2 linked regions of the Pseudophaeobacter arcticus DSM 23566 genome follow. The protein of the gene in region 1 binds, or shares a complex with, the protein of each later gene. Links are inferred from orthologs where the notes say so. Each region holds a gene or a part of one and is shown on either strand. Other genes may lie near its edges. The genes, in order: accB and accD.

Region 1 (3,052 bases):
CCTGCGGATCCCGCAACACAGGCTCGGCTATGGGCGCAGAGCCCATGGCCTGCCGATAGGCCTCTGCCGTGATGGAAACCACTGGTGTTTCAACCCCGGCCGCCGCCAAAGAGCGATCCAGTCCCGGAGAGGTAAAAACCATCCGCGCGGCGGCATCCTGCAGGATGAACTGCGCCTCGCGCCCATGCAGCTTGGCGTTGATTGGCACCGCGGCAGCGCCGGCATACCAGATGCCATAAAGCGTGATCAGATAGTCCGGGCAATTCTTCAGAAACAGGGCGATCCGGTCGCCGGGCTGCACCCCCTGCGCCAGCAACCACCCCGCCAGCGCGGCGGCTTTGTGATGAAAGCTTTGATAATCGGCCACCAGCTCCTGCCCCAGGTAAAGCGCCGGGCGGGCGCCCTCTGCCTGCGCCTGCCGATACAGCCATTGCGCGATATTCATCGCCTGTTCTCCTCCTGATTGGTCGGCTCTTGGGCCCCTCCCCGGAGCCACGCAACACAGAGCCTGTCAAAAAACACCCTTCCACGGTGTCGCTTTCCCTTCAATTCCGCAAAAATACCCGGTTAATAGAAGCCATGAGCGATATTGCCTTTGACCACGCCCCTGTGGGCCTCGCCGTTTTGGAGAACCGTGTGATCAAACGGTGTAACCAGCAGTTTGCCATCACCTTTGGCGGCACCCCTGCGGATCACGCTGATGTGCTGATCGCCGAACTTTACCCCAGCCGGGAAGATTACCACCGTATCGGGCAATTGCTGCAACAGGACGAAGGCGCCAAGACCGGGCTCTATAATGATGAACGCATCATGCGCCGTCACTCGGGTGAATTGTTCTGGTGTCGGGTCCGGGGACGCTCAATCACGCCGGATGACCCATTTCGCACTGGCATCTGGTCCTTTGCCGATATCTCCGAAGATCGCCCGGTGGTCAGCCTCACCCCGCGCGAACGCGAGGTGGCGATCCTGACCTGCAAGGGGCTCTCGGCCAAGGAAATCGGGCTAAAGCTGGATCTGTCCTATCGCACGATCGAAACCCATCGCGCCCGCCTTTTGCAGAAATTCAACGCCCGCAAGCTGCCGGAACTGGTCGCCAAGCTGAGCGGCATGCCGCTATAATTGGCGATCCATGATGAAAACTTTGGCTCAGAGATTGCGAATCCCGCCAAGCCTGCCCATTTTATGACCGTATTCGACAGTGCTTTCCTTGTGGTAACGCTTCCCCTATAAGCGCTGTTAATTTCCAGGCTGCCCACGTGGCAAACCTGTGGCAGATCTGTCGGAACCGGCTGAGGACACAATGACAAACAAAACGCACGAAGCAGATGTGGCATTCATCAAGGCACTGGCCGAATTGCTGCGGGACAACGACCTGACCGAACTGGAGGTCAAGCGCGACTATAGCGAAGACGACAGCCTGAATGTGCGCGTATCGCGCCAGGCCATCGTCGCAGCCGCAGCCCCTGTACAGGTGGCCGCGCCTGTGGCCGCCGCACCGGTTGCTGCAGCAGCAGCTCCCGCCGCCGCAGCCCCGGCAGATGATCCGGCCAGCCACCCCGGCGCCGTCACCTCCCCCATGGTTGGCACCGTATATTTGCAGGCCGAGCCCGGTGCGCCGGCCTTTATCGCTGTTGGCAAACAGGTCAATGAGGGCGATACCCTTTTGATCGTCGAAGCGATGAAAACCATGAACCATATCCCGGCGCCAAAATCCGGTACCGTCAAGCGCATCCTGGTTGAAGATGGCGCCGCCGTCGAATTCGGATCTCCGCTGGCCATCATCGAGTAAGGGCAGCCCATGTTTGACAAGATCCTGATTGCCAACCGCGGAGAGATTGCGCTGCGCGTGATCCGGGCCTGCCGCGAGATGGGCATCAAATCGGTTGCGGTGCATTCCACCGCAGATGCCGATGCGATGCATGTGCGTATGGCTGACGAATCCGTCTGTATCGGCCCGCCCTCGGGCGCTCAAAGCTACCTGTCGATCCCGGCCATTATCTCGGCCTGCGAGATCACCGGCGCTCAGGCAATCCACCCGGGCTATGGCTTCCTGTCGGAAAACGCCAATTTTGTGCAAATTCTGGAAGACCACGGTATCACCTTTATCGGTCCTTCGGCGGAACACATCCGCCAGATGGGCGACAAGATCACCGCCAAGGACACCGCAAAGATGCTAGGCATCCCCTGCGTGCCCGGTTCTGCCGGTGGTGTGCCCGACGTGGAAACCGCCAAGACGGTTGCCGCCGACATGGGCTATCCGGTGATCATCAAGGCCACAGCTGGTGGCGGCGGTCGCGGCATGAAAGTTGCCGAAACCGCTGCTGATCTGGTGCAGGCGTTCCAGACCGCGCGCTCTGAATCCAAGGCCGCCTTTGGCAATGACGAAGTCTATATGGAGAAATACCTCCAGAAGCCGCGTCACATCGAAATTCAGGTTTTTGGCGATGGTCAGGGCAACGGTGTGCATCTGGCCGAACGCGACTGTTCGCTGCAACGCCGCCACCAAAAGGTGTTTGAGGAGGCCCCCGGCCCCTGCATCAGCGCCGAAGAACGCGCCCGCATCGGCGGGATCTGCGCCGATGCCATCGGCAAGATGGGCTATTCCGGTGCTGGCACCATCGAATTCCTCTATGAGGACGGCGAGTTCTATTTCATCGAGATGAACACCCGCCTGCAGGTGGAACACCCGGTGACCGAGGCGATCTTTGGTGTTGATCTGGTGCGCGAACAAATCCGCGTTGCCGAAGGGCTGCCGCTCTCCTTCACCCAGGACGAGCTGCAGATCAACGGCCATGCCATCGAGGTCCGCATCAACGCGGAAAAACTGCCAAACTTCTCTCCCTGCCCCGGTAAGATCACCGCCTTTCATGCGCCAGGCGGGCTGGGGGTGCGGATGGATTCGGCGCTTTATGACGGCTATTCGATCCCGCCCTATTACGACAGCCTGATTGGCAAGCTGATCGTGCATGGCCGCGACCGCCCCGAAGCCCTGGCACGGCTCAGCCGCGCCCTGGGGGAGCTGATCGTCGATGGTATCGACACCACCGTGCCG
Region 2 (3,270 bases), 2.8 Mb from region 1 along the record:
CGGTGGCAGTGATCGAGCCGGGCCGGTTGATTGGCGATTTGGCGGTGATCCTGCGGCAGCCGCGTGAAATGGATCTGCGCGCCGTCGAACCCTGCCTGTTCCTGCGGATCGGTGCTGAAGAATACCGCGCGGTGATCGAAAGCGACGCGGGTGTCGCCACCCAGCTGCTGGAAACGGTCTCGGGGCATCTGGTGGCCCTGGCCTCCAAGGTCCGCGAGGCGGGTTTGCCCGCCATGGGCTTTTCCGGCGACGTGGAAACCGTGGCTGAGGTGTCCAGCAGTGACACAGGTTTTGCACCAAATCAGCCAAATGAGCCACAAGAGGATGCACCAAGATGACCCCTGGGTCGCGCTACCCTGCGCATGAAGACCTGGTGGCGCCGGGGCGGTCCAGATCGCAGCTCTGGCGTCTGCTGCTGGGGCTCGGGGTGATTGCGATGGTCAGTTATGGCCTCCAGATCGTGACGTTTCTGGTATTGCTGGGCTTTACCTCTGTCGAGTGGTTATTGGTGATGGAACGGGGCAGCACACCCATCGCCATGCTGATCCTGCTGGCGACATTTGGCTTTCTGCCACTGGGGGTGGGGCTGGCCGCGCGCCTGCTGCACAATCGGTCCTTTTTCAGTCTGATCGGGGCACCGGGATTGACGGTGCAGCAGTTTATCCGAACCTGTCTGGGGGGGACGGCTGTTTTTGCGGTCATCATGGTTTTGCCGCCCTATGATTTTGGCGCGCCACTGGTGGCCAACCTGCATTGGCTGACCTGGCTGGGTCTGCTGCCACTGTCGCTCTTGGCCGTGTTGGTACAGGTCAGCGCCGAAGAACTGGTGTTTCGCGGGTATCTGCAACAGGCCCTGGCGGCGCGGTTCAGTCACCCGGTGATTTGGCTTGGGCTTCCCTCGGCGCTGTTTGGCGCGGCGCATTACATGCCGCAAGAGGCCGGGGACAATGCCTGGCTGCTGTGCCTTTGGGCCATGGGATTTGGGCTGCTGATGGCGGATCTCACCGCCCGTGCCGGCACCCTGGGGCCTGCCATTGCAGTACATTTTGTCAACAACATCGTGGCCTTGCTGATCCTGGGATCGCCCAGCAGCCTGTTTGGTCTGGCGCTTTATCTGCTTCCCTATGAGATGTCGGATGTGGCCGCCCTGCGCCCCTGGCTGTGGGTGGACTGCGCAACGATGCTGGTCCTGTGGTTGGTGGCACGGCTGGCGATACGGCGCTGATTGCAATTCAGCGCAAGGCAGCTTATCTGGTGTCGAAACTGGCCCCGCCAAACGGCTCTGACAGAGGCATGATATGAACTGGATCACCAACTACGTCCGCCCAACGATCAACTCGCTGTTTTCGCGTCGCGAAGTGCCTGAGAATCTTTGGCAGAAATGCAGTGAATGCGGCACCATGCTGTTTCACCGCGAACTGAGCGACAATCAGAATGTCTGCACCAACTGCGGTCACCATATGCATATCACCCCGCGCGATCGCTTCACTGCGCTGTTTGATGGCGGAGTGTTCACCGAGGTTGCGGTGCCAGAGCCAATTACCGATCCGCTGAAGTTCCGCGATCAGAAAAAATACCCAGACCGCATGAAGGCGGCGCAGAAAAAGACCGACGAAAAAGAAGCCATGCTGGTGGCCGCCGGAGAAATTGGCCGCACGCCGATTGTTGCTGCGGCGCAGGATTTCTCCTTTATGGGGGGCTCCATGGGCATGTATGTGGGCAACGCGATTATCGCCGCCGCCGAAGAGGCCGTCAGGCTGGGCCGCCCGTTGGTGCTGTTCTCGGCTGCTGGCGGCGCGCGCATGCAGGAAGGTATCCTGTCACTGATGCAGATGCCCCGGACCACGGTGGCGGTGCAGATGCTGAAAGAAGCCAACCTGCCCTATATCGTTGTGCTGACCCATCCCACCACCGGCGGCGTGACGGCCTCATATGCGATGCTGGGCGATGTGCATATCTCCGAGCCCAACGCGTTGATCTGTTTTGCCGGTCCCCGGGTGATCGAACAGACCATCCGCGAAAAGCTCCCCGAAGGCTTCCAGCGGGCGGAATACCTGCTGGATCACGGCATGCTGGACAGGGTGATCCCGCGCACCGAAATGCGGGCAGAGCTGATCACCATTATCCGCATGCTGATGGGGCTCTCGCCGCAGGTGGTGGGCGATCTGCCCGCGCCGGGTGCAGGTGCAGAGGCCGCGAATGAGACAGAAGATGCCGCAGAAACACCTGCTGCAGAAACCTGATTGACCCTATAGTGTTTTGACGCGGCCCGCCTCTTCAGGGCGGGCCGTTTGTCGTTTTGGTGACCCCGCCCTCCCCCTTTGCTGCCATTGAGTGTGCCCCCATGACCCAGCCGACTTCTGATGCCATCCTTGCCCGCATGCTGGCGCTGCATCCCAAGATCATCGACCTGACCCTGGATCGGGTCTGGCGCCTGCTCAAGCGGCTGGACAATCCGCAAGAGAGCCTGCCTCCGGTGATCCACCTGGCCGGCACCAATGGCAAGGGCTCAACCCAGGCAATGATCCGCGCCGGGCTGGAAGGCTGGGGCAAATCGGTGCATGCCTATACCTCGCCGCATCTGGCGCGGTTCCACGAACGCATCCGTCTGTCAGGAGAGCTGATTTCCGAACAGTATCTCACCGAAGTCCTGGATGAGTGCTACGCCACCAATGGCGATGAGAGCATCACCTATTTTGAAATCACCACAGTGGCCGCTCTTCTGGCCTTTGCCCGCACTGCGGCGGATTATACCCTGCTGGAGGTCGGCCTGGGCGGGCGGCTGGACGCCACCAATGTGATTGCCCAACCGGCCCTCACGGTGATCACGCCGATCTCCATCGATCACGAACAATTCCTCGGTGATACCCTGACCAAGATCGCCACCGAGAAGGCCGGGATTATCAAACGTGGCGTGCCGGTGGTTGTCGGCCCGCAACCGGATGCGGCCCTGGAGGTCATCGAGGCCACAGCCGCGCGTCTGGGCGCCCCCCTGATTGCCTATGGTCAGCAGTGGCATGTCAGCCAAGAGCGCGACCGGCTGGTGTTTCAGGACGAGCGCGGCTTGCTGGACCTGCCCATGCCGGTGCTGCTGGGGGCACATCAGGTGCAAAATGCCGGCGCGGCCCTTGCCGCCCTGCGCCACCTGGGCGCGGATGACGCTGCCTGCGAGGCTGCGATGACACAGGCGCGCTGGCCCGCGCGGATGCAGCGATTGAAATCCGGTCCACTGGTTGCGGCGGCAGGACGGGCCGAAATCTGGTTAGATGG

Evidence for each region.
Region 2: the proteins of accB (region 1) and accD are in contact, whole or in part, in a solved structure (PDB 8UXZ), measured with the Escherichia coli proteins. The link is inferred for Pseudophaeobacter arcticus DSM 23566 from one-to-one orthologs.

The regions. Positions count from the first base shown.
Region 1 is NZ_KI421507.1:1,254,144-1,257,195, reverse strand. What follows is about bases 314-3,044. They hold accB (acetyl-CoA carboxylase biotin carboxyl carrier protein), read left to right. Parts: upstream 314-1,300; coding sequence 1,301-1,789; downstream 1,790-3,044. Other genes in these bases: accC (acetyl-CoA carboxylase biotin carboxylase subunit), read left to right, coding at 1,799-3,044; ARCT_RS0109935 (LuxR C-terminal-related transcriptional regulator), read left to right, coding at 580-1,119; ARCT_RS0109940 (class I adenylate-forming enzyme family protein), read right to left, coding at 314-445. Also shown: more of ARCT_RS0109940, read right to left, coding at 1-313; more of accC, read left to right, coding at 3,045-3,052. UniProt on the Escherichia coli protein: This protein is a component of the acetyl coenzyme A carboxylase complex; first, biotin carboxylase catalyzes the carboxylation of the carrier protein and then the transcarboxylase transfers the carboxyl group to form malonyl-CoA.
Region 2 is NZ_KI421507.1:4,064,841-4,068,110, forward strand. The notes cover bases 322-3,270. They hold accD (acetyl-CoA carboxylase, carboxyltransferase subunit beta), read left to right. Parts: upstream 322-1,298; coding sequence 1,299-2,243; downstream 2,244-3,270. Other genes in these bases: ARCT_RS26805 (ABC transporter transmembrane domain-containing protein), read left to right, coding at 322-338; ARCT_RS0124065 (CPBP family intramembrane glutamic endopeptidase), read left to right, coding at 335-1,225; ARCT_RS0124075 (bifunctional folylpolyglutamate synthase/dihydrofolate synthase), read left to right, coding at 2,345-3,270. Also shown: more of ARCT_RS26805, read left to right, coding at 1-321.